4 regions of the Nonomuraea sp. NPDC026600 genome follow, and region 4 is predicted to be linked to each of the others. Evidence: riboswitches for the same ligand, from Rfam matches in the RefSeq annotation. Region 4 holds a riboswitch; each other region holds the start of a gene.

Region 1 (7,139 bases), on a different contig from region 4:
CGCTGCGCCTCCGCGCCCGCCGCCTCCAGGTGGTGGGTGAGGATCGGCCCGGGGGCGACCACGTTGACGCGGATGCCCTGGTCGGCGTAGTCGAGCGCGGCCGCCTTCGTCAGCCCGATGATCCCGGCCTTGCCCGCGACGTACGCGGACAGGCCGGAGTGGCCCTGGATCCCGGCGAGCGAGGCCATGTTGACGATCGAGCCGCCGCCAGAGGCGAGCATGGCCGGAATCTGGTACTTCATGCCGAGGAAGGTGCCGCGCACGTTCGTGCGGATGCCCCGGTCGAACTCGTCCGGATCGATGTCGGCCAGCGGCGCGGGCATCGGCCCGTCGGTGGCGTTGTTGAAGGCCGCGTCCAGCCGGCCGAAGGTGTCCAGCGCCTGCCGCACGAACTGCTCGTTCGACGCCACGTCACCGACATCGAGGGGTACGCCGATCGCCTGCCCGCCGTCGAAGCGGATGTCCGCGGCGACCTGCTCCACTGCCTGCTTGTCGCGGGCGCCGAGCACCACGGCGGCGCCCGCCCGGGCCAGGGCGTGAGCCGTGACGGCGCCGATGCCGCGGCTGGCTCCCGCCACGACCGCGACCTTCCCACTGAGCCAAGAGTTTGGTTGCATGCCCTCGACGATAGATATCGAAGCATTAGATGTCAAACGATTAGATGCCACTGATAAACTGGGCGGCATGACGCCACCCTTTCGGACACCGATCGGCCTGCTGCTCACCAACACCGCCAGGGCGGCGAGCCGGGCCTTCGACGACGCGCTCGCCGCCGTCGGCGGGTCGGCGCCGATCTGGCAGATCCTCATCTCGATCAAGTCCCGGCAGTTGGGCAACCAGCGCGAGCTCGCCGAGGCGGTGGGCATCCAGGGGGCGACGCTGACCCACCACCTCAACGCGATGGAGACCGGCGGGCTGCTGACCCGCCGCCGGGACCCCGCCAATCGGCGGGTCCACGTGGTGGAGCTGACCGAGGAAGGGGAGCGGCTGTTCCACCGATTGCGCGAGGTGGCGGTCGCCTTCGACGCGCGCCTGCGGGCCGGGCTCAGCGAGGAGCAGATCGCCTCGTTCGAGCAGGTCCTGACCCGGCTGGCGGAGAACGTCCGCGGCTGAGGTCCCAGGTGCGGCAGATCGCGTAACAAGCCGTTCTGTGATGGCTCGCACGTGACCATCCGCTTCACCGGCACCTAGTGGCCCCCGCTGCGACGTCGTCTCCGCACCTGGGGAGGATAGGGGCATGAATACGCGACTTATCGGCCAGACCCATGTTGGCGCCATCGGGCTCGGCGCCATGCCCATGTCCGTACATGGGCACATGCCCGACGAAGCCCAGTCGATCAGGACCATCCACGCGGCGCTCGACGCCGGCGTCACCCTCATCGACACGGCCGACGCCTACACGCCGTCGTCCGACCAGGTGGGCCACAACGAGCGGATCGTGGCCAAGGCCCTGACGAGCTGGACCGGCGACACCAGTGGGGTGCTCGTGGCCACCAAGGGCGGCCACACCCGCACGGTGGACGGTGGCTGGCAGGTCAACGGCCGGCCCGACTACCTGGCCGAGGCGTGCGACCGCTCCTTGAAGGCGCTGGGGGTGGAGGCGATCGGGCTCTATCAGCACCACCGGCCCGACCCCGCCGTGCCGTACGAGGAGACGATCGGCGGCCTGCGAGACCTGCTCGACACCGGGAAGATCCTGATGGCCGGCATCTCCAACGCGAACCCGGAGCAGATCAGGCTCGCCCACGAGATCCTCGGCGGGCGGCTGGCCAGTGTGCAGAACCAGTACTCGCCGCGGTTCCGGTCCAGCGAGCCGGAGATCGACGTGTGCGCGGAACTGGGGCTGGCGTTCCTGCCGTGGTCGCCGCTGGGCGGCATCAGCTCGGCGTCGGAGCTGGGCGGCCAGCACGCGGCGTTCGCCAGGGTGGCGGCGGAGCGGGGCGTGTCTCCGCAGCAGGTCTGCCTCGCCTGGGAGCTGGCGCGCAGCCCGGTGGTGATCCCCATCCCCGGCGCCAGCAGGCCGGAGACCATCGTGGACTCGGCCGCCGCGACCGACCTCGTCCTCACCGCCGATGAGCTGGCCCTTCTCGCCTGACCGCCCCGCTGACAGCCGTCGGACGCGCCCCGGCGCAGCGGTCAGTCGCGTCCGACGGCGTCGCGTAGCTCGGCCAGGGTCTCGTCGGCCCAGGTGAGCGACGCACGGCCCTGGGCGAGACCCAGGCGGAGCGCGTACCTGCCGAATCCCGGGGTGTCCTTGGGTTTGCACTCCAGGACGGTCAGCCGCTCCGCGAACTGCGCTCTGATCCGCTCGACCACCGCGATCGCCGACTCCCGGTCGAGCAGCGTGAGCAGGAACGCCTGGAGCGCCACCTCGCTGCGCGGCGCGGAGGTCGGTTCGCGCTCGACCAGCCAGGAACGGAGCTGACTCGCGCCCTCAGGCGTGATCGCGTAGAGCTTCCGCCCGCGTGCCCCCTCCGACTCGACCGCCACCAGCCCGTCGGCGGCCATCTTCACCAGCTCCGGGTAGATCTGCGTGTGCCCGGCCTGCCAGACGTGATTGAGCGACCGCTCGAACGATTTCGTGAGGTCGTAGCCGCTGGCCGGCCCCGTGGCGTCGAGGAGTCCGAGCAGTGCGATCCGTAGGGACATGTAAGTCAGCATACCAAAGGATTGACATGTCAGTCCTTACATGTCAATCTCCACATATGACTACTGACACGAAGCGCGGAGGCGATGGCCTCCTGCTGGTCGCCGTGCTCGGCGGCATGTTCCTGGCGATGCTCGACCAGACCATCGTCGGCACGGCCCTGCCCCGGATCATCGCGGAGCTGGGCGGCGTTGATCTCTACACCTGGGTGGTCACGGCGTACCTGCTGACCTCGACCGTGACCGTGCCCCTCTATGGAAGGCTGTCGGACCAGCACGGCAGGAAGCCGCTGTTGCTCATCGGCATGTCCGTGTTCCTTGTGGGGTCCGCGCTGTGCGGGGTTGCCCAGGACATGACCCAGCTCATCCTGTTCCGCGCGCTGCAGGGCCTGGGGGCGGGCGCGCTGCTTCCGCTGTCCATCGCCCTGGTGATCGAGCTGTTCCCGCCGACCAAGGGCGGGGCCCGGGTGCAGGGGGCGATGGGCGGGGTGATGGCGCTCAGCTACCTCGCCGGGCCGTTCCTGGGCGGGCTCTTCACCGACCACGCGAGCTGGCGCTGGGCCTTCTACGTGAACGTGCCGATCGGCCTGGTGCTGATCGGGATCATCGTGCTGCGCCTGCCGCGCCAGGCGGGGCATGGTGGCGGGCGGCCGGACTACCTGGGCATCGGGGTGTTCACGGTGGCCATCAGCGCGCTGCTCATCGGCCTGACCGAGAAGGGGCTCGACGCCCACACCTGGACCAGCGTGCCGGTGGTCGGGCCGATCGTGCTGGCTCTGGTGTTGCTGGTGGTGTTCGTGGTGGTGGAGGGGCGGGCCGAGGCGCCCATCATGCCGTTGCACCTGTTCCGCAACCGTACGTACACGCTGGTCAACGTGACGTCGTTCTTCACCGCCTTCTGCATGTTCGCCGGAGTGGTGTTCCTGCCGCGCTACTTCCAGGAGGCGCTCGGCGCCACTGCGACCGAGTCGGGGCTGCGGATCTACCCGCTGACCCTGGCCATGGTGGTGGGCAGTGTCCTCATGGGCGCGCTGATGAGCCGGACGCGGGTCTACAAGCCGTGGCTGGTGGCGGCGCCGTTCCTGCTGGCCGTGGGCGCGCTGCTGTGCTCCGGCCTGACGCTGGACACGCCGCCCTGGGTGCTCGTCGGGTGGATGGCGCTGATCGGCCTCGGCATGGGCCCCATGCTCTCCGGCCTGACCGTGGCCGTGCAGTCCTCGGTGCCGCCCCAGTACATCGGCACGGCCTCGGCGAACCTGACGTTCTTCCGCCAGATCGGCGGCTCGGTCGCGCTGGCGCTGGCCGGCACCGCGTACACCTCCGAGATCACCGCCGAGGCGCCGCTGCACGGGCTGGCCGCCGCGCACGCTTCGGCCGCGGCCCTGGTCATTCCCTCGCTGGGCGTCGCGGGCGCCCTCGTGGCGCTGGTCGCCCTGATCGCCATGCCCGGCGCGCGCATCGACCGGGAGACACCACAGCCCAAGGTCGAGGCTGGTTTCGCGTCCTGAGCGCCGTCATGCGAAGCTGTCCTTGTCCCCAACACCAGGAGGTCCTCATGGCGGAAACACCGGAGCCGGAAGTCGACGAAACTCCCGAGGACGAGATGAAGCGCAAGTTCCGCGAGGCGCTCGAGCGCAAGCGCGGCCAGCACGCCGACTCGAGCGCGGGTGGCAGGGGCAACGACCCTTCCAAGATTCACGGCGCTCACGGGCCCGCCGCCAGCAAGCGTTCTTTCAGGCGGAAGAGCGGCGGTTGACAAGGGCTTTTCGGGGGGTACGGCATGCCGTACCCCCCTTTTTCTTGACCTCATAGGTAGATCTTCGCCCGATTCATGGGCTTAAGTTTGCCTTTGTCCGATTCTCTCCATATAGTCCAAGGAAGTTACCAGCCGGTGACCTGGCGCTTCAGCAGAGAGGCGTCGACCGGCAGGCGCCGAATTTCGCTCAGGCGAGAACCGGGGAACCACCGTTCCTTAGGGGTGAATCCGACCATCGGTCGGTAGGGCATCTCCACGTCCGAACCCGTCAGCTAACCCGGTAGGCGAGATGGAGAGGACTCCTACCGCATGTTTAACTCCCGTGCTGTGCCGCCCGCCCGCGTGTTGCCATCCGCCGACGACTGACCGGCACCATCCCCCAAGCTCTTCCCGCGCTCCGTCGCGTAGCGACCGTTTGGCATTCCGCCCGGCTACGCCCCTCCTTTAGCGAGCGCTCTCCTCCCTGTACCCGTATAAAGGACTTTGCTGCTTCATGTCTATTCGCTCTGCCATGCTGACTGCCGCCCTCGTCGGCGCCCTGTCCATCGGTGCCGCCACGGCCGCGCACGCCGACTCCGGCACTGACAAGAAGGTCCTGCTCAAGGGCTCGACCACGGCGTCCTACTTCTGGGACGACTCCTCCGGCCGCGCCGGGGACACCGGCTTGCCGGCCAGCGGCAAGCCCATGCAGAAGCGTCTCGCCGCCAGCCCGAGCTGGCCGCTCATGACAGAGGGCTACGTTGTCTACAAGGGCAAGAAGATGCCCTTCTTCGTCGGTGACCGCGGCCCGGGCACGCCGTCCTCCAGCGGTGTCATGCTCGACCTGGACGCCAAGACCTTCGCCGACCTGACCGGCGGCCGCTTCAACTCCAGCACGCTGGGTGTGGACGGCGTCGGCGGCCAGGGCCACATCAAGGTTGGCTACATCATCACCAAGTGGGGCAACGGCCCGGGCAAGAAGAACTACCCGGTCGCCTACTCGACCGGTGCCTACGCCCGCGTGGACCACAACCCCGCCAAGCCCCCGCAGGTCGCCGCTCCGAAGACGGTCAGCCCCAAGCCCGCTCCGGGCGCCGACCTGCCCGCGGTGCCGGTGTCCGACAAGAAGGCCGCCGAGTCGAGCGACGCTCTCAACGGCGCCGTGCTGGGGGCCGGGCTGGCGATCGTCGGTGGCGGCGTGATGGTCGGCCGCAAGCTCCTCCTCCAGCGCTGACGGTCCGTCGGTCTTTGCTTCGCGGGAAACAGAATGTCATTCTGATCCCGTGACCAAGCATGCAGTCGCCAACGGCATCCAGATCGCCTACGAGACCTTCGGCTCATCCGACGGACGTCCCCTGCTCCTCATCATGGGGCTCGGCGCCCAGCTCATCCACTGGGACGACGAGCTCTGCGAGCTCCTGGCGGAGCAGGGCCATCACGTCGTCAGATTCGACAACCGTGACTCCGGTCTCTCCACGCACCTGCACGACGAGGACGTTCCCGCATTGGGGACGTCCTCGTCGTATTTGCTGGACGACATGGCCGACGACGCCGCCGGGCTGATGGACGCCCTCGGCTGGACCGCTGCCCATGTGGTGGGCGCCTCGATGGGCGGGATGATCGCCCAGACGCTCGCCATCCGGCACCCCGAACGCGTGCTGACCCTCACCTCGATCATGTCGACCCCCGGCCCGAACGTGGCCCCGCCCACCCCGGAGGCCAGCGCGGTGCTGCTCGCACCGCCCGCGCCCGATCGGGCGGGCGTCCTCGCCCAGGCCCTGACGACCTGGTCGGTGATCGGCTCGCCCGGCTTCGACCTGGACCGGGAACGCATCGTCCGGATGTCCGGCCAGGCGTACGACCGGAGCTTCGACCCGCCGGGCACGACCCGGCAACTGGCCGCGATCCTGGTCTCCGGTGACCGCACCGAACAGCTCGGCACGCTGGGCGTGCCCGCCCTGGTCATCCACGGCGAGGCCGACCGGCTCGTCCCGGTCGTCGGCGGCCGGGCCACGGCGGCGGCGATCCCGGGCGCCAGGCTGCTGACGTTCCCCGGCATGGGTCACGATCTGCCCGAACCGCTGTGGCCGGAGATCGTCGACGCCATCACCAAGCTCACCACCGGGTGACGTACCGGAGATCGCTGGAGGACGGTGGCTCGCGTTCGCCGCGCCCGTACGCGAGCCACCGGGTCTCTCAGACCTCCAGCTTCTCCTCGATGCCGCGTAGCTGGTGCCTGGCCATCGCGAGGTTGGACCGCGCCCGGTCCAGGGCGAGATAGAGGAACAGCCCCTTGCCGCCGCGGCCGGTGATCGGCCGGATGATGTGGTACTGGCCGCCGAGCGTGATCAGGATGTCCTCGATGGATTCCTTGAGCCCCAGCGAGTCCATCGTGCGCAGCTTGGCCTTGACCACCTCCGTGTTACCCGCCGCGGCGACCTGGAGATCCAGGTCCTTCGAACCGCCGAGCGCGCCCAGAGCCATGCCGCTGCCGTGGTCGACGATCGCCGCTCCGATCGAGCCGTCGATCGTCATCATCTCCTTGAGAGAGACGTCCATGCTGGCCATGCCTTCCTCCGTTCAAGGTCAGTGAATCCGTGCTGCGATGGCGGCCACACTGGCCGCCGTCTTGCGCCCCTCCAGCCGGAGCAGCCCGAGATTGGTGCCGGGCTCAGCCAGGACTGTGAGGACGATGGTGGGGCCCGCCGCGTAGAAGGCGGCGAAGCCGGCGGTGCCGGAGATGAGCGTCTCCTCCAGT
Region 2 (7,139 bases), on a different contig from region 4:
GCGTTCGACGAGAGCCTGTCGCGGCTCGGGCTCGACTACGTGGACCTCTATCTGATCCACTGGCCGTTGCCGAAGCACGGCACGTACGTGCAGGCGTGGCGCGGCCTCGAGAAGATCTACCGTCAAGGGCGGGCGAAGGCGATCGGCGTGTCCAACTTCACCGTCGAGACGCTCACCCGGGTGATCGACGAGACGGACATCACGCCGTCCATCAACCAGATCGAGCTGCACCCGTACTTCCAGCAACGGCGGCTGCGGGAGTTCCACGAGGCCAACGGCATCCTCACCGAGGCGTGGAGCCCGCTGGGGCAGGGCCAGGGCCTGCTCGGCGACCCGGCGCTGAGCGTGCTGTCGGAGAAGTACGGCAGGACGCCCGCGCAGATCGTGCTGCGCTGGCACATCCAGCTGGGCAACGTGGTGATCCCCAAGTCGGTCACGCCGGCCCGGATCAAGGAGAACTTCGAGGTGTTCGACTTCGTCCTCGACGCCGAGGACATGGCGGCGATCGGCGCCATGAACACGACAGACGGCCGCATCGGCCCAGACCCGGACACCTTTCACTGGATGGGTTGATTCCCTACGATCTCCCCCCATGAAGAATTTTGCATGGGGTATCGCGGCCACGGGTGTCATCGCCAAGAGGGTCGGCACGGTCATCGCGGCTGAGCCGGGGATGCGGGTGGCCGCCGTCGGCTCCCGCGACCTCGGCCGCGCGCGGGCACTGGCCTCGGAGCTGGGCGCGGAGTCGGCGTACGGCTCGTACGAGCAGCTGTGCGCCGACCCCGCCGTCGACGCCGTCTACGTGGCGACCCCGCACGCCCAGCACCTGGAGGTGGCCGAGGCGGCGATCGCGGCGGGCAAGGCGGTGTTGTGCGAGAAGCCGCTCGCCGCGTCCGTCGCCGACGCGGAGCGGATGGTCCGGCTCGCGCGCGAGGCCGGGGTCTTCCTGATGGAGGCCATGTGGATGCGGTTCAACCCGCTGATTCAGCGGGTGGCCGCCGATCCCCGGTTCGGGGAGATCCGCTCGGTCCAGGCGTCGTTCGGCTTCAAGTCGCCCTACGACCCCGCGCACCGGCTGTGGGCGCCGGAGCTGGGCGGCGGGGCACTGCTCGACCTGGGCGTCTACTCGTTCGGGCTGGCGCAGCTCCTGCTCGGGATGCCGGAACGGGCGCACATCACGGGCTCGCTGGCGCCCTCGGGGGTGGACGCTGAGGCGGGCGGGGTGCTGATCTATCCGGGCGGCCGGCGGGCCCTGGTGGAGTGCTCGCTGCTGGGCCCGTACGCGAACGACGCCTACGTGGTGGGGACCGGCATGCGCGCGGACATCAAGGCGCCGTTCTGGGCGCCGGAGCGGGTCGTGCTGAGCGGGCCGTCGATGGAGACGGAGGAGCTCGTGCTCGATCCGGCGGACAACGGATACGCCGGCGAAGTCCGCGAGGTGCGGGCCGTCGTGGCCGCGGGAGGTAAAGAATCCGCGATCATGCCACTTGACGAAAGCCTTGCCATGATGGGGCTTCTGGCAGATGTACGCGGGCAACTCTCCTGACCAGCGGTTTATCTATTTGTAATCCCCTTGCCCCATGTATTACCTTGTACGACATCTAAGGCATACGTACCTGTTTGTCCGGTTCGTTGCCTGACCATCGCACAAACATCACAGGATCGTCCTGTGACCGCTGAATCCGCCTCGTGCGGAACCGGGGACCCATGTCTTTGGGGTGAATCGGCACGTCAGTGCCGTAGGGCAGCTTCCACGCCCGAACCCGTCAGCTAACCCGGTAAGCGGCATGGAAGCAAGGAGAACCCCCTCGATGGCCATGAGTCGTCTTACCCGTGCCCCCAAGCTGACCTTCGCTCAGGCCGCCCTCGGCGTGGCCGTCGCGGCCGCCGCCATCGGCGGGCAGTCCACCGCCCACGCGGAGACCATCGCTACCGGCACCCAGCAGCACGCCGCCGCTCCCGCGGATCACCCGGAGGCCAAGGTCGAGGCCAAGGCCAAGATCTCGGCCGCGCAGGTCCTGGCCCTGGCCAAGGCCCAGGTCGGCACCTCCGAGGACGCCGCCGGCGGCGGCACCAAGTTCCAGAAGTGGTACATGAACACGCCGCGCGCCCGGGAGACCGTCAAGCGCGACGGCGGCAGCAAGCAGGAGTACCTGAACGCCGCTTGGTGCTCGATGTTCGTCTCGTGGGTCGGCGCGCACTCCGGCGCGCGCAGCATGGTCGGCTGGGACGCCTACACCGTCGAGCACGCGCGCTGGTTCGCCAAGAACCACCGCTGGGGCCAGGCCCCGAAGCCGGGCGCCGTGGTGTTCTTCTCGTGGAGCGGCAGCAAGAGCCTGGACGACATCCAGCATGTCGGGTTCGTCGTCAAGGACAACAACAACGGGACGATCTCTACGATCGAGGGCAACACCGGCAACGGCACGGTCGCCCAGCGTGTCCGGCCGAAGTCCCAGGTCGTCGGCTACGGATACCCGGACTACACCGGCTGACGGCTACTCCCCGAGTCCTCCGGCCCGCCTCCCCCCGTGAGACTCTCCTGGCCTCTCCTTTCGACGAGCGCGCGTCCTTTGGGCGCGCGTTCGTCGTACGTCTCCCCTGCGACAACCCCGGCCACCTGCTTCGGAACAGCCGAAAGAGGATCACGTCCCACCGAACAGCGCATGGCCGCCGTATCGGCCGCAACCCCCAAGTTTGGGGATGTACGGGTCCGCCGTCACCTCCAACACTGGCGGTGACCAGGCAACATGCCGGTTCTCATACCGCAGGAGGGGACATGTCACCGACGACCCAGCAGGACAATTGGCGCTTCTGTAACAAGTGCTACACCCTTTGGTGGAACGGTCGCCCCGACAACGGGCACTGCCCCGCAGGTGGCGCCCATGAGGGGCACGGCAGCTGGAACTTCTACCTCCCGGCGAACCCCGCCGAACACATCTGACGGGCACAGCCGACGATAGACCGGGCCCCCGCCCGGCAGAACTCCCCGCGACGCCCCGGCGTCGCGGGGAGTTCTGCGTGGGTTGCCTGCTCGCCGGGTCAGCCCAGTTGCTGGGCGTTCAGGCCGATGAGGCGTTCGTAGGCGGGGCTTTCGTCTGGGTAGAGGACCTGGACGTCGATGAGGAGGTCCGTCCCGGGGTCGACGCTGTGTCCGCCGCCCTGGGGGGAGCCGAGCAGGACGGCACCATCGGTGCCGTCGCGCAGGATCTCACCCCAGAAGTTGTCGACGAAGCTCTTGGACAGCGAGGTTTCCTCCGGCAGATCACCGAAGCCCACGCTCCATTTCACGACGCGGGTGTCCTCGGCGTGCATCGTGAGCCGGTAGGAGTAGATGTGCCCCACGCCTTCCGCCCAGTGGCCTCGCAGCTCCTGGTCGACGCGCAGGTTCCCCACGAAGCGGGCCGCCAGTGCGGACTGGGCCTGGTCGTTCCAGGAGCCGTTCGGGCTGTCGGCCATGGGGATGCCCCGCAGATCCGCGATCGAGGTCCCCCGGTCCACCGGCAGCGCGTGCCCCTGCTGGTCGGCGGCCGAGAAGAGCGCGTTGTCCTCGACCGTGTTGTTTACGACGGCACTTACCCCGTCACCGCTGTGGTCGAACCCGTACTCGGAGAAGTCGTTGACGTACGCGCCCATCGGAATGGCCAGGATCTTGTCGCCACGCCCCGGGGTCTGACCCGCGTTGAAGTTCGAGCCCCGGTAGAGACAGAAGTTCCCCCCCGGGCATGCCTCCGCCCCTTGGCCGTAGATCAGCTTCGGTTCCCTGTTGTCGCTCATTGCGCTCCCCCATCGTTGACGGCTCACGCGGCCACCCCGGGGGCAGCCGCCGGGTTCTGCGGACCGTGGTTGTCCCGGGCGTTGTTCCAGGGCGGAGCCCAGCGCATCGTGACGCCGGAAACCGGTACAGAAACCCAGCCATCACACTATGCTCAGGCCTTGCCACCTAAAGTAACGCCACGCGAGGCTCGCCACTGGTCGCCCGCAGCGCGCCAGCCAGCCGGTACCTCTCTCGGGGAGTTGACCGCCTGTCCGTTGCACCGAAGGCGGCCGATCCCAGTTCGTGATGCGGGTGACCGCTACGACGTCTCCTGGTAAAAAAATTCTGCGTACGTGTCGATTCGGGGGTCTGACTGTTCGACGCGTTCGTGAGAGTGAAGGAGGCGGATCATCAACTACCACCGGTTGAAGCTGGCGGTTTGCTCTCGCGGTCCCGTCTGGCTGAAGGGAGGCCGGTAGCGTGTGGCTGGTTGATGGCAGCCCAGCCCGCTACGCCGCGTGTGGCGATGTTGCGGGCCGCGATGTGGTCGGCGTGCCCAGCGAGGCCACACCCCGTGCAGACGAACCGGCCCCGCGCCGGCCGGTTCGCCCTGCTGACGTTCCCGCACTCCGGACAGGCCTGGGAGGTGTACGCAGGGTCGACCAGGATGAAGGCGACTCCGGCGCGGGCGGCTTTGTAGCGGGTGAAGGTGATCTGCTGGGCGAACGCCCAGTTGTGCAGGGTGCGTCGCTGGAGCCGGTGAGCCCTGACCCGGCCGCGAATGCCTTGGAGGTCTTCCAGGGCGATGCCGCGGCCGGTGCGTTCGGCTTCACGCACCACATATTTGCTGATTTGGTGGTTGAGGTCGGTCATCATCCGGTGCTCACGCCCCGACAGGCGACGCAATACCCGCCGCGCCGCAGCAGTCCCCTTCTTCTGCAGCCGTCGGCGTTGGCGATGGCGCCGCTCCCGCAGGGTGCGGACGTGGCCGTTGCCGCCGATCGGCCCAGGCAGTGCGGGGCCGGGCAGCACCGCGCCGTCGGAAGTGACCGCCAGGTTCGCCACCCCTTGATCCACCCCGAGGAAGCCGTGGACCGGCTGGCGCACCGCCAGCTTGGGCAGGGTGACGGCGACCTGCAGCAGCCACACCCCGCGCTGGCAGATCAGGTTGGCCTCACCGAGCGGCAGCGCGTCCACGGCTTTGAGGTCTTCTGGCCGGCCGGCGTAGGGGACGGCGACGCGGCCGGTGGGCGTCCACAAAGATACGGTCCGGGCGTCACGATTGAAGCTCATCAGCCGTGCGTCGTAGGGGACGGCGCCGTGCGCGCGGAAGATGTGGGCGCGCTTCTTGGTGGCGCGCCGGTTGGCGTAGGCGCCGGCGACCCGGGCGATCGCCCGCACGGCCGCTTGCGCGCCCAGCCCGGCCACCTGCGCCCGCACCTCGTAGTAGGCGAGCCGGTGCAGCTCCACTACGGCGAAGGTGCGGTGCTGCCACGCCAGCCGGGACACCATGGTGGCCGCCTGATTGCACACCTGCACCGCCGCTGCCAGCGCGTCGGCCTGGCCCGGGGCGGGTGTGAGTCGCAGTTGCACGACGGTGGGCAGGCCGTGGCGTTTGGTGGTGGAGCGGCGGATCGCCATCGCGCACCTCCTGTCACAGCGCCATCACCCACCGCACACATCACCGAACGTGACCGAGTCTTTCCATACTGTTTTCGAAAGGAGGGGTGGCGCTTCCTCCCGGCCCTGAAGGACCAGGTCTCCGCGCCACAATCCAGATGAAGTTCATGATCGTAGGGAAGGCCAACGAGGCGACCGAGGGCGGAGCACTGCCCAGCCAGGAGCTCGTCGACGCGATGGGCGCCTACAACGAGAGCCTGGCCAAGGCGGGGGTGCTGCTGGCCGCCGAGGGGCTCTATCCCAGCTCCCACGGCGCGCAGATCGCCTACACCAGGGATGGCAAGGCGACCGTGCTCGACGGGCCGTTCGCCGAGGCCAAGGAGTTGATCGCCGGGTTCTGGCTGATCCAGGTCAAGTCCCGGGAGGAGGCCATCGCGTGGGCGCTGCGGGTGCCTGTTCCCGGTGGGCATGAGGGGATCGGGCTGGACGTCTGGCAGGTGTTCGATGCCTCCGACCTGCCGGACGATTCGATGAGCCCCGAGGAGGCCTTGCGGGAGCGGCTGACGGGATCCGCCGAACATTAGCAGCCGGCTGCCCGGCCTCGAGGTCGGCTCGCGGGACCCGAATGCCGAGCGCCGGTCCCGGGCCCGGCTTGCGTGACCTCGGGCGAGCTGGTCTTATGACCAGGTGATGGCTTCCGATACGCACCGGGCGATCGAGACGGTCTGGCGGATGGAGGCGGCGCGGCTCATCGCCGGCCTGACCGGGCTGGTGCGCGACCTCGGTCTGGCCGAGGAGCTGGCCCAGGACGCGCTGGTCGCGGCGCTGGAGCAGTGGCCGGAGTCAGGCGTGCCGGGCAATCCCGGAGCCTGGCTCATGACCGTCGCCAAGCGCCGCGCCGTCGACCTGCTGCGCCGCCAGGAACGCTACGCGCGCAAGCTCACCGAGATCGGCCGCGAGCGGTCCGAGCCGGGCTCCGAGGAAGAGCCGCCCAGCATGGACGAGATCGAGGACGACCTGCTGCGGCTGGTGTTCACGGCGTGCCATCCGGTGCTGTCCACCGAGGCGCGGGTGGCGCTCACGCTGCGGGTGCTCGGCGGGCTGACCACCGACGAGATCGCCAGGGCGTTCCTGGTCCCGGAGCCGACGGTGGCGCAGCGGATCGTCCGCGCCAAGCGGACGCTGGCCGACAAGCAGGTGCCGTTCGAAGTGCCGCAGGGCGAGGAGCTCGCCGGACGCCTGTCGTCCGTCCTGGAGGTCATCTACCTGATCTTCAACGAGGGCTACTCGGCCACGGCCGGTGACGACTGGATGCGGCCGGGGCTCTGCGAGGACGCGCTGCGGCTCGGCCGGGTGCTGGCCGGGCTGATGCCCAAGGAGCCCGAGGTGCACGGCCTGGTCGCGCTGATGGAGATTCAGGCGTCGCGCGCGGCGGCCCGGGTGGGCCCGTCCGGCGAGCCGATCCTGCTGCTGGAACAGCACCGGGGCCGCTGGGACCGCCTGCTCATCCGCCGCGGCCTGGACGCGCTCCAGCAGGCCGAGGACCTCGGCGGCGATCTCGGCCCGTACGTGCTGCAGGCCGCCATCGCGGCCTGTCACGCGCGGGCGCTCACCGCCGAGGAGACCGACTGGCGGGCCATCGCCACGCTGTACGAGGCGCTCGCGCGGATGTCGCGGTCGCCGGTCGTCGAGCTCAACCGGGCGGTCGCGCTCGCCATGGCGTACGGTCCGGCGGTCGGGCTGGAGCTGGTGGACCAGCTCGTCG
Region 3 (7,139 bases), on a different contig from region 4:
AGCTCTTGCAAGCACCCTGCAGAGAGGTGACGAGCCCTTGCAGTTCGCCATATCCCCTACTCTTTGATGCTGTGAGCGACGAACTTCCCGAGCAGATGCGCATCCGGAGGGAGAAGCTCGACCGCCTTCGCAGTGAAGGCGTCGATCCTTACCCGGTGACCTTTCCCCGCACGGCGACCAACGCCGAGGTCAGGGAGAAATACCAGGGCCTCGACCCGGACACCGCGACCGGCGACAAGGTCGGCGTGGCGGGCCGCGTCATGCTCAACCGCGTGGGCGGCAAGCTCTGCTTCGCCACGCTCCGCGACGGCGGCGGCGACCTACAGGTGATGATCTCGCTCGACAAGGTCGGCGAGGAGTCGCTGGCGGCCTGGAAGCGCGACGTCGACCTGGGCGACCACGTGGGCGTGGAGGGCGAGGTGATCACCTCCCGCCGCGGCGAGCTGTCGATCCTGGCCGATCGCTGGCAGATCACCGCCAAGTGCCTGCGCCCGCTGCCGGAGAAGCACGTCGGCCTCACCGACCCCGAGGCCCGGGTCCGCCAGCGCTACGTCGACCTCATCGTCAACGACGAGGCGAGGGAGATGGCCCGGATCCGCAGCGCCACCGTGCGCGCGGTGCGTGACTTCTGGCACGAGGAGGGCTACCTCGAGGTCGAGACGCCCATGCTGCAGCCGATTCACGGCGGCGCGACGGCCCGGCCGTTCAAGACCCACATCAACGCCTACGACATGGAGCTCTACCTTCGCATCGCGATCGAGCTCTACCTGAAGCGGCTCGTGGTCGGCGGCATCGAGAAGGTCTTCGAGATCAGCCGCAACTTCCGCAACGAGGGCGCGGACTCCACGCACAACCCCGAGTTCACCATGATCGAGGCGTACGGCACCTACCTCGACTACAACGACATGGCCGACCTGACCCAGCGGATGTACCAGAAGGCCGTCGTGGCCGCGCTGGGCACCTCGGTGGTCGTCCACGACGGCGTCGAGGTGGACCTGGGCATCCCGGAGTGGCCGCGCGTCACGCTGTACGGGACGGTGTCCGAGGCGCTCGGCGAAGAGGTCACTACCGACACCCCGATCGAGCAGGTCCGGAAATTTGCTGACAAGCGGGATGTCCACTGGGACCCGAAGTGGGGCCAGGGCAAGCTCGTCCAGGAGATCTTCGAGGCCCTCGTCGAGCACACGCTCATCCAGCCGACGTTCGTCATGGACTACCCGCTGGAGACCTCGCCGCTGACCCGCCAGCACCGCGACAACCCGCTGCTGACCGAGAAGTGGGACCTCATCGGGTTCGGCACCGAGCTGGGCACCGCCTATTCCGAGCTCGTCGACCCGATCGAGCAGCGCCGCCGCCTGGTCGAGCAGTCCCTGCTGGCCGCCGGGGGCGACCCGGAGGCCATGCAGCTCGACGAGGACTTCCTCCAGGCCCTGGAGTACGCCATGCCGCCCACGGGTGGCATGGGCGCCGGCATCGACCGGATGGTCATGGCCTTCACCGGCAAGAACATCCGGGAGACGATCCTGTTCCCGCTGGTCAAGCCGACCAACTGACCCGCACGGCCACGTCGTACGGCGCTCGGCCGGTGAGCATAGCGATTCACCGGCCGATGTGTCGCGCGGCTCACGGCACCAGCACGAGCCGGCCACGCACGCCGCCTGCCGCGAGGCGGGCGTGCGCGTCGGCGGCCTTCTCCAGCGGGTACGTGCCCGCGACGCGCAGCGTGACCCGGCCCGCCTCGACCAGGCGCACCACCTCGGCGAGCTGGGCCGCGTCCGCCCTGAAGAACACCGACGCGACGTCCGTGCCGCGCAGCGGGATGACCACCACACCGGTCAACGCGTTGAGCGGGATCGTCGCCGCCGCCACGGCCGACGCGCCCCGGGGCGCCTTCGCCACCGCCGAGGCGTCGACCACCACGTACTCGGCCTGCGCCTTGACCGGCAGCTCCAGCCTGCCCACCAGCGCGATCACCTCGTCTCCGACCAGGTAGGCGACCCCTTCGCCCACCTGGTCGACCGTCCCGGCCACATCGAAGCCGAGCCCGTAGGAATCCAGCTTCCTGGCCACGCCGTGGTCGGCCAGTGTCCCCGCGGCCACCGCCAGGTCGAAGGGGTTCACCCCGGCCGCCGCCATTCTGATCCGCACCTGGCCCGGTCCCGCCTCCGGCACCGGCACCTCCACGAGCCGTGGGGAGCCGGTACCACCGATGAGCGCGCGCATGTTCGTCATGCCTACGACCCTAGGAAGAGTTACTCTCTTCTGGTAAGTAGACACCTGTGAGTGCGTAACTCACCTGGAGGGACGAGGGATGGCGACGACCACGGCGGCCGACCGGCGCGAGGAGGCCAAGCAGGCGTTCGACGCCTACTTCGCGGAGTGCCCGTCGAGGAAGCTGCTCGACCGGCTCAGCGACAAATGGGTGACGCTGGTGCTCACCGGCCTGGCGAGCGGGCCTCGCCGCTACAGCGACCTGTCCAGGCGCATCGCGGGCGTCAGCCAGAAGATGCTCACCCAGACGCTGCGCGGGCTGGAGCGCGACGGCCTGGTGCGGCGCACGGTCACGCCCTCGGTGCCGGTCCGGGTCGACTACGAGCTCACATCGCTCGGCGAGAGCCTGATGCCGCTGGTGGCCGCGATCAAGGGCTGGGCCGAGGCCAACATCCAGATCGTCGAAGCGGCCAGGAAGACGTACGACGCCACCGCCTGACCGTCTGCGGGCAGGATCTCCGGGCCGCAGCGGCCACGTGCCGCGTAACGTTCAGGCCGCCGACGGCGGTTAGGTTGACAGCGGTCCCGCGTCCGGCGGCGAGTAGGAGAACAGTGATCAGTTCGGCCTCGTTCGGCAGCGTCCGGATCAGCTCGGTCGCGATCGCCTCGGCACCCGCCCGCGGGCGCTCTCTTTTGACCAGCCCGCGCGGGCGGCTGTGGTCGGTCCGTGGAGTTCATGAGCAGGAACGATTCCACCGGCTCTGTCGGATCGCCTTTGCCGAGCGGGTCGGAGCCGTGTCCGAAACGGGGATCGCGCGGCAGGGCTCGTACGTACAGCCCGGCCAGGTACGAAAGAGTGGCCCACACCGCTGTATTTCCCGATATTTCGTATATGGAGCGCGGCGGAAAATCGGCGTCCCAGGGATCGAAGCCCAGCATGTCCGTGGTGCTCGGCGGTGGTGGGTCGGAGCCCTTGTAAGGACGGCTGTGCTCGCTCATCAGGCCCCGAAGTGTGCCGACATATGGCGAGTACTTCACATATAGAGGATCATGTCAATGTCGATCGTCAAATGTGAGGATTGGCTTGCTTGACGACCTTTCCAGAATGCGTTTACCTTCTGCTCGGACAGAGACGTCTCGAGTTCTGCTGTTGGGGGGAGGGCTCCCGATGTATGTGCTCACTGAAGGCGTTGAGCTCAGCCATGCGGATCTGGCGTTGCTGGCGGAGCTTGCCAAGGGAGTCACGGTTGACCGGGTGGGCAGACGATTGGATATCAGCGGGCGCACGGTACGCCGGAGATTGCGGGGTATCTGCGACCGCATCGGAGTCGCCACCGCGATCGAGGCCGTGGCTTGGGCCGCCCGCCGTCAGCTCATCTGACCGCGCCGGCGGGCCCGCCGCCGGAGCCCCTGCCGCCAGACCCCGGCTGTCAGAGCGTTCGCCGCCGGCGCTTGCTGCTCGGGCGCCTGTCGCCAGGGCGCCTGCTGCCGGGACGCCTGCTGTCAGAGCGCCGGAAGTTCAGTCGGCGATGCGTACGGCACCCGCGAACGGACGGCGAGCGATGGACGCGATGCGCACGACGTCGCCGGTCTGCGGTGCGTGGACCATCATGCCGCCACCAATGTAGATGCCGACGTGGTGCAGGTCGCCGTAGAAGAAGACCAGGTCGCCGGCGCGCAGCTCCTCCTTGGAGATGTGCCGGCCGGCCGTCCACTGATCGCCGGTGTAGTGCGGCAGTGAGATGCCCACCCGCTGGTAGGCCGCCATCACCAGGCCGGAGCAGTCGTACGAGCTCGGGCCCTCGGCGCCCCAGACGTAGGGCTTGAGCTGCTGCGTGAGCGCCCACCTGGCGGCTATGGCGGCCTTGCCGGCGCCGATGACCGGCAGGTTCACCTTCACGGCGCGCGAGCCGGGGCGGCCCGCCTCGCCGATCGCGCGCTTGAAGAGGCTGCTCTCGACCTTGGCGACCAGCTTGGTGATCTTGTCGCGCTTGGTGCCGAGGCCGTCGACGATCTCCTGGACCTCGTCGATGCGCGTCTTGGCGCTGGTCCTGGCCCGCTCGGCGGCCTCCCTGGCCGCGGTCACCAGGTTGACCTCGGCGCCCTGCTGCTGCTCCAGCGCGTAGGTGGTGGCCGCCCGGTCGAGGAAGCTCTCGGGGTCGTCGGAGGTGGTGAACGCCAGGGACTGGCCGAGGCCGCCGTTGATGTAGGCGTTCTGGGCCAGCAGCGAGGCCTTGGCGCGCTTGACGGCCAGATCGGACTCGCTGGTGGCCAGCGTCTTCTGGGCCGCCTCGACCGCCTTCTTGGCGGTCTTGAGCTTCTCCCGCTGGCCGTTGTACTGCTCGCTGAGCGTCTCGATCTGGGTGTGGAGCTCCTCGGCCTGCTTGGACAGGGCCTTCAGCGAGGGCTTGGGATCGGCGACGGCGGAGCCGACGGGGATGGCGAACAGGAGGGTGGCGACGGTAGCCGCGATGACACCCAAGCGGGTGGAGGCTCTCCGGGATCCCGGAGGGCGGGCGTGAGCGCCCGCCGGCTTCCCCTCGCGATTGCGGGTGTACTTCACCAACCAGCTCCTCTCATCGGCGCCTACCGGGTTAGCTGACGGGTTCGGGCCGGAGCAGCCCTACCGAACGAACCGCTCGGATTCACCCCAGGGTGGCGTCAGGATGAGCTCGCCACCGGCGGGTCCCCGGTTCTCCTCGCGGAGATTGGGCGCGTCTCCACGCTTGGCTCGCGCGGGTGACATCGTCGCTGGACACTAGTGCACTCGGCGTTCGTGCTCAACCAGAACTGCCAAGTCAGTAGAGGTTTCGCAACCGAAGGGTCACGAGAGGGTCTCGTGCTTGGCCGTACAGAACAGACTTTATGTCCTTTTTCCACCAAGTTCGCCAAGACATGGAAGCCTAGGAGTCAAGGGATCCCCCATCGTGTTCGATCAACCACCAGATGTCATGAGATGGGGGAGAGGTCGCAGTTAGGGGTGAGCCGTAATCGGATCTGTACTCTGGAGACCCATGGAGCAGGTCGCCGAAGTGACAGTCCCGGACACGGAAATCGTCGTCCGGCGTGCCCGCACGCCGGATGTCAGGACGATTAGGCGCCTGGTCGACACCTACGCGGGCGCCGGACCGCGGCTTCTGGAGAAGGCCACGGTCACCCTGTACGAGGACGTGCAGGAGTTCTGGATCGCCGAGCGCGGTGGCCTGGTGGTCGGCTGCGGCGCGCTGCATGTGCTTTGGGAGGATCTCGCGGAGATTCGTACGGTGGCCGTCAACCCGGAGTTCCGCGGCCTCGGAATCGGGCACCGGATCGTCTCTTCCTTGATCATTACCGCTCGAGAGCTCGGCCTGCGCCGGGTATTCTGTCTGACTTTTGAGGTCGATTTCTTCGCGAGGCATGGATTCCGCCCGGTTCAGGGCACTCCGGTCTCGCCAGAGGTCTACGCGGAGCTGCTGGCCTCGTACGACGAGGGTGTCGCCGAGTTCCTCGACTTGGAACACGTCAAGCCCAACACTCTGGGGAACACCCGCATGCTGCTCCACCTGACATCGGGTGACGCGGACCTTGACTAATGCGAAAGGTGATTGTTGATACCTATGTCGATACGTTGGGCAGCACAGGCATGTGTCCTGACACGTGCCACATGCGCACTCGAAGCGAGGTGACACGGTGAGCACCGGACAGCCGCCGTATCCACAGGATGATTCCGGCGAGCACTCTGCGCCTGGCGGGACTCCCGAATACGGACATCACAACGCGGGCCGTCCCTATGGCGAGCCCGACCCGGATGTAACGGTCGTTGGCTACCGGGCGGACGACGCCTATGGTCAGCAACCCAACTATGGCCAGCAGCAACCGCCGCAGTACGGCCAGCAGCCCCAGTACGGGCAGCAGCAGCAGCCGGGCTACGGCCAGCAGCCGCAATATGGCCAGCAGCAGCCGTCGCAGTACGGTCAGCAGCCGCAGTACGGGCAGCAGCCCGGCTATGGCCAGCAACCCGAGTACGGCCAGCAGCCCGGCTACGGGCAGCAGCAGGCTTCGGGCCAGCAGCCCGAGTACGGCCAGCCTGGTTATGGCCAGCAGCAGCCGCAACCGCAGCCCGGTTACGGCCAGCAGCCCGGCTATGGTCAGCAGCAGCCGTCCCAGCCGGGATATGGCCAGCAGCCTGGGTACGGTCAGCAGCCTGGTTATGGCCAGCAGCCCGCGTCGGGCCAGCAGCCCGGCTATGGTCAGCAGCCTGATTACGGTCAGCAGCCGCAATCGCAGCCCGGTTACGGTCAGCAGCCTGGTTATGGCCAGCAGCCCGCGTCGGGCCAGCAGCCCGGCTATGGTCAGCAACCCCAGTACGGGCAGCAGCAGCAGTCCCAGCCGGGTTACGGTCAGCAGCAGCCGCAGTACGGCGGCCAGCCCGGATACGGGCAGCCGCAGCAACCCCAGTACGGCCAGCAGCCCGGTTACGGCGCCCAGCCGCACGGGATGCAGCCGCCCGGAGCCCCGGCCCCGCTCGCCGAGTGGTGGCAGCGGCTCGTGGCGAGGATCATCGACGGTGTCATCTTCGGCATCGTGTCCGGGGTGCTGGGCCTCATTCTCGCGGCCATCCTGCTCAGCAGCTACAACTCCGTGACCGGTACGTCGAGCGGCCTGCTGGGCCCGCTCGCCTACGGGATCGTGCAGACCATCCTGATGACGGCGATTTATGTCGCCTACGAGTACTTCATGACCAAGATGAGCGGCCAGACGGTCGGCAAGCTGGTCATGGGTATCAAGATCGTGCCCATGGGCAACATGCTGCCGCCCGGCGGCCTGCCCAACGAGGTGGCGCTCAAGCGGGCGGCCATCACCTGGGGCGGATACCTCCTCGGCATCATCCCGTTCGTCGGGACGCTGCTCGGCGGGATCGCCGTCGCGCTGAACGGTGCCTCCCAGCT
Region 4 (7,139 bases):
CGATCGTGCGGCGCCGCGTCGAGCAGCCAGCCCTCGAAGGTGTACGGCAGGACGTCGGGTGGTACGTCCCCGTCCTCCCGTTCCATCACGAAGAACGGGGTGCCCAGCGGACCGGGGTCGGGCTCGAACCAAAGGGCCCTCGGTGCTGGGATTCCAGCTTTTTCCCTGGCAGAACGCATGATCTCGAACTGGGCCCGCAAGTCGTACGAAGGGAAAACCGGTACGGCTTCCTGGGCGGGCGCCATCCTGGCCACGCACCGGGTACGCTCTCCGGACCAGGACGCGGTGAAGAAGAGGGTCTCGCTCGACATGCCGTTTCCCGTGGGCCGCGACAATTCGGAGACCGTCACCGGCCGGCCGACTTGTTCACTGAGCCAGGCTCCCACCCGATCGCGCAGTTCATCCAGGTCGCGGGTGGAGGTACGCATCTGATCCGTCACGGTCGGCCTCCAGGGTGAACACCGGGTGAACGCGGTCCCCGGCACAGTCGTATACCCCTAGCAAGCGCTTGTCCATACACGACCTGCCGTTACGGTCAGGTACACGACAGCCGTACCCTTGTCTGAAAGGGCATGTCACGAAGGGACCGTGGGATGAGTTCAGCGGGTGAAGGCCTGTCTCGCCCGCTTCCCGAGCAGGTGAGACTCAACGTCGTCGATCTGGCGGCGCAGGTCCTCGGGTCCATGCCCGCTGCCACGATTCCGCCGCCGCTGCGCGGGATCGCCAAATTCGATCCGCGCAAGCGCGCCAAGCTGGGCAGCGCGCCCATCGCCGCCCAGTTGGAGAACGACAAGGAGTTCCGCGAGGTGGTCGCCGAGTCGGTGGCCGCCGGATGGCCCGAGCTCGTCGCCTCGCTGGTCGAGGGCAACGTGCCGCCCGCCGCCGACCCCGTGCTGGTGGCCGCCGCGGCCTACCTGACGCGCCCGGTCGGCTGGGCGGAGATGGTCGAGGCCGCCCGGGCCGACCTGGAGCAGTCGGCGGTCGCGGCCGAGGGGTCCGAGCGTGAAGAGGCGGTCAACCGGCTGCGGGAGCAGCTCGCCGCCCAGAAGAGCGCCGCCAAGGAGGAGTCCGATCGGCTGCGCGAGCAGCTCAGGCTGGCCCGCGCCGAGAACGCCGACCTGCGCCGCAAGCTCCACGACGCCCGCGAGCGGAGCAAGACCGCCGTACGCCGCGCGGAGGAGATGGAGCACGCGGCCGACGACGCCAAGTCCGCCGCGTCGGCGGCGGGCAGCGCGGGCGAGTCGGAGCTGCGCAGGCTCCGCGAGCGGCTGGCCGACGTGGAGAAACAGCTCGAAGCCTCGCGCCGGGCCGCGCGCGAGGGCAGGAGCATCGAGGACGCCCGCGTCAGAGTGCTGCTCGACGCGCTGCAGGACGCCTCCGCCGGGCTGCGCAGGGAGCTGGCCCTGCCCACCATGATCAGCAGGCCCGCCGACTCGGTCGCCGCGCTCACGGGCGAGCGCCCCGGCGTCAGAGGCGTGCCCGCGCGCGCCCTGGCCGACGACGATCCGCAACTCCTCGACCAGTTGCTCGCGCTGCCGCAGGTGCATCTGATCATCGACGGCTACAACGTGACCAAGACCGGTTACGGCACGCTGACCCTGGCCGATCAGCGCACCCGGCTGATGACCGGCCTCGGCGGGCTGGTCGCGCAGACCAGGGTCGAGGTGACCGTGGTCTTCGACGGCGCCGAGCTCAACGCGCCCGTCCAGGTGGTGGCACCGCGCGGCGTGCGGGTGCTCTTCAGCGCGCCCGGCGAGATCGCCGACGACCTGATCCGCCAGCTCGTCCGGGCCGAGCCGCCAGGACGGGCCATGGCGGTGGTCTCCTCCGATCGCGAGGTGGCCGAATCCGTCCGTCGCATGGGAGCCAGACCGGTTCCGTCAGGTCTGCTGTTGCGCAGGCTGGGCCGCGCCTAGATTACGAATCGGCCGTTCAGGTAAAAGCACACCCGCCACTTCTGTACCATTTCGCCCCAGATGTATTCCCTGGGAGGCGACACTGTGAGGTTTGGCCGGGTGCCACTGGCTGCGGGTCTCGCGATCGGGCTGCTGCTGTCCCCAACGAGCGAGGCACTGGCCGCGCCGAAGCCCACGATCAAGCAGGCGAAAGCCAAGCTCAAAAAGCTGAACGACAAGGCCGACAAGGTCGTCGACCGTTACAACACGGCGACCGAGAAGTACAAAACGGCCCAGGGCGAGTACGGCAAGCTGAACGCGAGCTACAAGCGCAAGCTGGAGACGGTCGCCACGCTGCACGCCCAGGTGGTCGCGATGGCCGTCGACACCTACAAGCTCGGCCCCGACGCCGGCTCCTGGCCCACGATGGTCGGCCAGCCGGACCCCACGGGCATGCTGGGCAGCCTGGCGCTCGCGGACCAGTTGTCGCAGGAGAAGCTGGAGCGGCTGGTGGCCTTCGACCGGGAGAACCGCGGCCTCAAGGACGAGCGCGACAAGGCCGAGACGGCGCTGCAGGCGGCCGACAAGGAGCGCGACGGGGTCGAGAAGGAACGTTCGGAGGTCCGCAAGCTCATCGCGCAGCAGAAGAAGCTGCTCGACAAGCTCGGCGCCTACAAGACCGGCGACCCGAACAGCACCGGCATCAAGTACACCGGCGCGGCCTCCGGCAACGCCGCCGCGGTGCTCAGGTTCGCGTACGCGCAGGTGGGCAAGCCGTACGTGTTCGGCGGTACGGGGCCGCGCGGCTGGGACTGCTCGGGGCTCACCCAGGCGTCGTGGCGCGCGGCGGGCGTCTCGCTGCCCCGCACCACCTGGCAGCAGTGGGCCTGGGGTTCCTCCCGCAAGGTGGATCTGAAGGATCTGCAGCCGGGGGATCTCATCTTCAGCTCGGGGCTGGGGCATGTGAGCATTTACGCGGGCAACGGGCAGATCGTCCACGCGCCCCAGACCGGCGACGTGGTCAAAGTCGTCACCCTCTCCTCCTACGGTGGCAGCCTGGTGGGGGCCATCCGCCCGTAGCGCTTTTGCTGAGTTCAAAAGCGTTATTTTTCTGTACGGCCAAGCACGGTGGGCCCCGCCCGCCGTGCGGGGCCGGGGCCTGTCCAGGGGCACGCTCCTCCGGTGGAGACGGCTGCGCGCCGTGACGTGCGCATTCTTGGCCCCGGTCCGTGGATTCCGGCGCCCGGGGTCGCGTGCTGAAGAGTGATAAATGCCACGTCGGTGTCCGTGTTCCCGGCGTGTGTGGCGAGCTCAGCGTGGCGCGTCTGGCGCTCTGAGTGAGCGTGGCGCGCGTGCGCAAGGCGGGGTCGCGGCGTGGCCCACATCGACCATACCGGCGGCGGGGTCATGCTCGGCGTGCTTTTCGCATGCTCGCCGAGCCGCGACGGCCGACGGGGGCCGTACTTGTCCTGGGATCTCGGCCGGAGATCGTCGAGGGTTCTTTGGATCTAGGGCGAATGGTGTTCGGGGGGCTGCGACCGCTGTGACCAGCGATCTGGTGCTAACGGGACCAGTGGTGCAGAAGTGACGAATGGGACCTGACAGATCGAGGTATCGTCAAGTGTGAGAAGGGTCACATTTGCGTAACATAAACCGCTGCTCCATCTGGGATTGCGGTCCTGACTGAGGGGTCTGCCTGATCCTGACAACCCCATGACGCCTTTGCCAGTTCGTTACTTAGGGCGTAGCTTCTGGCCTCGCGGCGAACAAGCCATGGCGTCGCGGCTCTCCATCGGGTCTCCGATGTGGACAGATAGAAAAACCGTTCGGTCACCGCCATTTCCCAATGTCACCAATTGCGGCGGTGGCCTGCCGAATCCGTGCAGCCAGGAGCACGGAACCGGGGACCCAGCGATCCCGTCCCAGGGATCAGGGGTGAATCGGCGCTTATCGCGCCGTAGGGCGACTTCCAGGCCCGAATCCGTCAGCTAACCCGGTAGGCGTTCGTGGAAGATCCAAGGAGAAATCCTGTCTACCTCCCCCTATAACCCCCGTCTGTCCCGCCTTGCCCTGAGTGGCGCAGCACTAACGATGACCGTGACGGCCGGAGGTGTGGTCCTCCACGCCCCGACGGCGCAGGCGACGACGGCGCGCGAACCGGCCAGTGTTTCCCGGACGACCACCACGGCGGGTAAGACCGTCAAGTCCGTGAAGAAGACCGCGCACCAGACGGCGGTCGCTCGGCAACAGGCGAGGGCCCGCACGGCCGTATCCGTGGCCAAGGACCAGCTCGGTGACCCGTACCGTTACGGGGCCACAGGACCCGGTTCCTTTGACTGCTCCGGTCTCGTCCAGTACGCCTGGAAGAAGGCCGGCGTCAAGATCCCACGCGTGACGAACAGCCAGTTCGCAGGCATCAAGAAGAAGGTCTCCTGGAAGAATCTGAAGCCAGGCGACCTGCTGTTCTTCCATGGGCTCGGCCACGTTGGCATGTTCGTCGGCAACGGCAAGATGATCCATTCGCCGAGAACAGGTCAGACGGTGCGCATCGAGAAGCTCAACGGATGGCGCAAGGCGTCGTTCGCGGGCGCGGTGCGTCCCGGTCTGTAAGGCGGTGCGTCCCGGCCTGTATGACCGTCACGAAGGTCCCGTCCCGCTGGGGACGGGACCTTCGCGCATTTTCCCGTGACGGCCGGTCTCCCGCGGTGGGCGACTACCATCGGGGAACGTGTCCGTGCAGGTGAGCCGCCGAGTCGTGGTGGCGGGGGTGCTGCTCCTGGCCCTCGCCTCGGCCAGTGCCGTCCCGCACCGGGCCACCGGGACGGGTGACCTCGCGGCGACGGTTCGTGACCTGCCGTCCGGTGGTCGTGAGCAGCCTGTGGCGGGTCGCGGCCCGACGCCCGGTGATCGCGAGCTCCCGGCGGAGGCGCGGGGCCTCTGGGGTGACGGGGCGGATGTCGTACGAGGTGCGCGTTCGGTCGTGGTCGGTCACCACGCGGCCACCGAGCTGCTTCGCGACCTGGCGCGCAGGGCCGACGCCGCCGGGACGCGTGTCTCCGCCGTGCTCGGACGGCCGGTGCGGCCCGTGGTGCTCGTGCCTGGTTCGACGGCCGAGGCCGCGCGGGTGGCCGGGGTGGGGAGTGTCGCCGGGCTGGCGGCGGTGGCCGATGGCGGGCGGGTCGTCGTGGTGCCCGAGTACTTCGGCCGGCTGACCCCGACCGGGCGGGACGTCGTGCTCACCCACGAGCTCACCCACGTCGCCGCCGGGACGGAGCGGCTGCCTGTGTGGCTCTATGAGGGGTTCGCCGACTACGTGGGCTACCGCGACGCGGGGCTGCCGGTTCGGGTCGCCGCCGCTGAGCTGGCCGCCGAGGTGCGGGCCGGGCGCTTGCCGGGCGGGTTGCCGGGGCCTGAGGCATTCGCACCCTCTTCCCGGGACCCTGTACGGCTGGCACGGGCCTACCAGGAGGCGTGGCTGGCGTGTCGCTTCATCGCCGAGCGGTTCGGTGAGGGGACTCTGGTGAGGCTCTACCGTGATGCCCAGACGGGTGGCATCGACCGGGGGCTCGCCAGGCTCGGGCTCTCGGCAGGGACGTTGACGGCACGGTGGCGCGACTACGTGCGGGACCAGCTTGCGTAAGGGGAACGCGGATGGACGATCTGCAGAGCACCGACAACATGCCGCCTGACGACGACGCGGACCCCGCCGCCCGGCACCCGGGCTCACAGCCCGGTGAGAACGCCGCGCTGCCCGAGCCGCCCGGCCCCGGCGCCGTGTCGACTGGGCGGTCCGATGGAGACGACGTGCCGTTCGGGGCGGATGCCGGGCCGGCGGGGTCGGATACCGCCCCGGACACCGGGCAGACCGCACCGGGTGGGTGGGCCGCACCAGATGGGGGCTCCGCATCGGGCGGGCAGGCCACGCCAGGGAGGCAGGCCCCGCCAGGGAGGCGGGCCACACCTGACGGGAACGCCGCGCCAGGGGGACAGGCCATGCCGAGCGGGAACGTCGCGCCAGGCGCCCCCGCTACGCCCGCGCGTGCTGGGACCGGTTGGGCCTTGGTCCTGCTCGGGGTGGTGATCCTGGTCGTGGTGGCGTTGGCGACGCCGTGGCGGGTGATGCCGCCGGGCACTCCCACCGTGCCGCCGGATCCGGCGCGTGACTTCAGTGCGGGCGAGATCGCCAGGGCCGCCGCGTTCGACGCCGCCACCAGCGTCCCCGGGTACCTGTCGCTCGGGCTGACCGTGCTGTTCGCGGGGTTGCTGGTGCTCACGCCGTTCGGGGCCAAGGTGCTGGGCGGGCTGCGCGGGCCGTGGTGGGTGCGGGTGGTGCTCGGGGTGACGGTGCTGACCGCGATCGTGGAGGCGGTCCGGTGGCCGCTGGGCGTCTGGTTCGAGGTGGTGCTGCGTGACTACGGCCTGTCCACGCAGGACTGGGCCGGCTGGACCGGGGACCGGCTCAAGGGGCTGGCCGTGGGCGTGGTGCTGCAGTCGATCATGGTGCTGGTCGTGGTGGCGCTGGCCAGGAAGGTGCGGCGCTGGTGGATTCCGGCCGCCGTGGGGGCGTTCGCGCTGACCCTGCTGGCGTCGTTCGTGTATCCGGTCGTGTTCGAGCCGTTGTTCAACGACTTCCGCCCGATGCCGCAGGGCGCGCTCAGGGTGAACCTGATGACGCTGGCCGAGCGCGCCCACGTCCCGGTCGGGGACGTGCTGATCGCCGACGCCTCACGCCGGACGAACGCCCTCAACGCCTACGTCTCCGGCTTCGGCGCCACGCGCCGGATCGTCGTGTACGACACGCTGCTGCGCGCCCCGCAGTCCGAGGTCGAGCTGGTCGTGGCGCACGAGCTGGGCCACGCCAAGTACGGCGACGTGCTCGTCGGCACGCTGATGGGCGGGCTGGGCGCCGCGTTCGGCGTGATCCTGCTGTTCCTGCTCCTGGGAGTGGTACGGCGGCGCACGGGCATCGTCTCGGCGGCCGACCCGCGGGCGGTGGGCGTGATCATGGGCTTGCTGAGCCTGGCCACGGTCATCGTGGGCCCGGCCCAGAACCTGATCAGCCGCCACATCGAGGCCCGCGCCGACCTCCACGCCCTGAACCTCACGAAGGACCCGGGCACGTTCCTCTCGATGCAGAAACGCCTGGCAATCACCAATATTTCCGACTTGTCGCCGGATCCGGTGGAATATGCGCTCTATGCCTCGCACCCCTCCGGTCCCGAGCGCATCGCCATGGCCCGGGAG

The links. Region 4 has a riboswitch for cyclic di-AMP ahead of AB0F17_RS45155 (C40 family peptidase). Riboswitches for the same ligand answer to the same signal wherever they lie in the genome.
Region 1: linked by a shared signal. The riboswitch ahead of AB0F17_RS14915 (hypothetical protein) and the one ahead of AB0F17_RS45155 (C40 family peptidase) in region 4 are both predicted to bind cyclic di-AMP.
Region 2: linked by a shared signal. The riboswitch ahead of AB0F17_RS60660 (CHAP domain-containing protein) and the one ahead of AB0F17_RS45155 (C40 family peptidase) in region 4 are both predicted to bind cyclic di-AMP.
Region 3: linked by a shared signal. The riboswitch ahead of AB0F17_RS12570 (NlpC/P60 family protein) and the one ahead of AB0F17_RS45155 (C40 family peptidase) in region 4 are both predicted to bind cyclic di-AMP.

Annotation. Positions count from the first base shown of each region.
Region 1 covers NZ_JBEZYD010000005.1:396,648-403,786, forward strand. The annotation lists gene AB0F17_RS14880 (glucose 1-dehydrogenase) at 1-617, opposite strand, end outside; gene AB0F17_RS14885 (MarR family winged helix-turn-helix transcriptional regulator) at 685-1,113, shown strand; partial or broken gene AB0F17_RS14890 (CDGSH iron-sulfur domain-containing protein) at 1,120-1,191, shown strand; gene AB0F17_RS14895 (aldo/keto reductase) at 1,238-2,095, shown strand; gene AB0F17_RS14900 (PadR family transcriptional regulator) at 2,137-2,649, opposite strand; gene AB0F17_RS14905 (MDR family MFS transporter) at 2,706-4,154, shown strand; gene AB0F17_RS14910 (DUF5302 domain-containing protein) at 4,202-4,402, shown strand; cyclic di-AMP (ydaO/yuaA leader) riboswitch at 4,567-4,704, shown strand; gene AB0F17_RS14915 (hypothetical protein) at 4,914-5,615, shown strand; gene AB0F17_RS14920 (alpha/beta hydrolase) at 5,665-6,510, shown strand; gene AB0F17_RS14925 (hypothetical protein) at 6,578-6,949, opposite strand; gene AB0F17_RS14930 (roadblock/LC7 domain-containing protein) at 6,968-7,139, opposite strand, start outside.
Region 2 covers NZ_JBEZYD010000056.1:21,640-28,778, forward strand. The annotation lists gene AB0F17_RS60650 (aldo/keto reductase) at 1-573, shown strand, start outside; gene AB0F17_RS60655 (Gfo/Idh/MocA family oxidoreductase) at 593-1,546, shown strand; cyclic di-AMP (ydaO/yuaA leader) riboswitch at 1,665-1,800, shown strand; gene AB0F17_RS60660 (CHAP domain-containing protein) at 1,812-2,492, shown strand; gene AB0F17_RS60665 (hypothetical protein) at 2,777-2,941, shown strand; gene AB0F17_RS60670 (hypothetical protein) at 3,040-3,774, opposite strand; gene AB0F17_RS60675 (transposase) at 4,166-5,395, opposite strand; gene AB0F17_RS60680 (YciI family protein) at 5,542-5,958, shown strand; gene AB0F17_RS60685 (RNA polymerase sigma factor) at 6,065-7,139, shown strand, end outside.
Region 3 covers NZ_JBEZYD010000004.1:491,986-499,124, reverse strand. The annotation lists gene lysX (bifunctional lysylphosphatidylglycerol synthetase/lysine--tRNA ligase LysX) at 72-1,553, shown strand; gene AB0F17_RS12585 (zinc-binding dehydrogenase) at 1,624-2,232, opposite strand; gene AB0F17_RS12580 (helix-turn-helix domain-containing protein) at 2,312-2,710, shown strand; gene AB0F17_RS12575 (LuxR C-terminal-related transcriptional regulator) at 3,380-3,592, shown strand; gene AB0F17_RS12570 (NlpC/P60 family protein) at 3,731-4,693, opposite strand; cyclic di-AMP (ydaO/yuaA leader) riboswitch at 4,780-4,936, opposite strand; gene AB0F17_RS12565 (amino-acid N-acetyltransferase) at 5,226-5,783, shown strand; gene AB0F17_RS12560 (hypothetical protein) at 5,806-6,684, opposite strand; gene AB0F17_RS12555 (RDD family protein) at 6,688-7,139, shown strand, end outside.
Region 4 covers NZ_JBEZYD010000028.1:153,070-160,208, forward strand. The annotation lists gene AB0F17_RS45140 (phosphotransferase family protein) at 1-440, opposite strand, end outside; gene AB0F17_RS45145 (NYN domain-containing protein) at 594-1,916, shown strand; gene AB0F17_RS45150 (C40 family peptidase) at 2,016-2,975, shown strand; cyclic di-AMP (ydaO/yuaA leader) riboswitch at 3,756-3,913, shown strand; gene AB0F17_RS45155 (C40 family peptidase) at 3,987-4,505, shown strand; gene AB0F17_RS45160 (hypothetical protein) at 4,624-5,535, shown strand; gene AB0F17_RS45165 (M48 family metalloprotease) at 5,547-7,139, shown strand, end outside.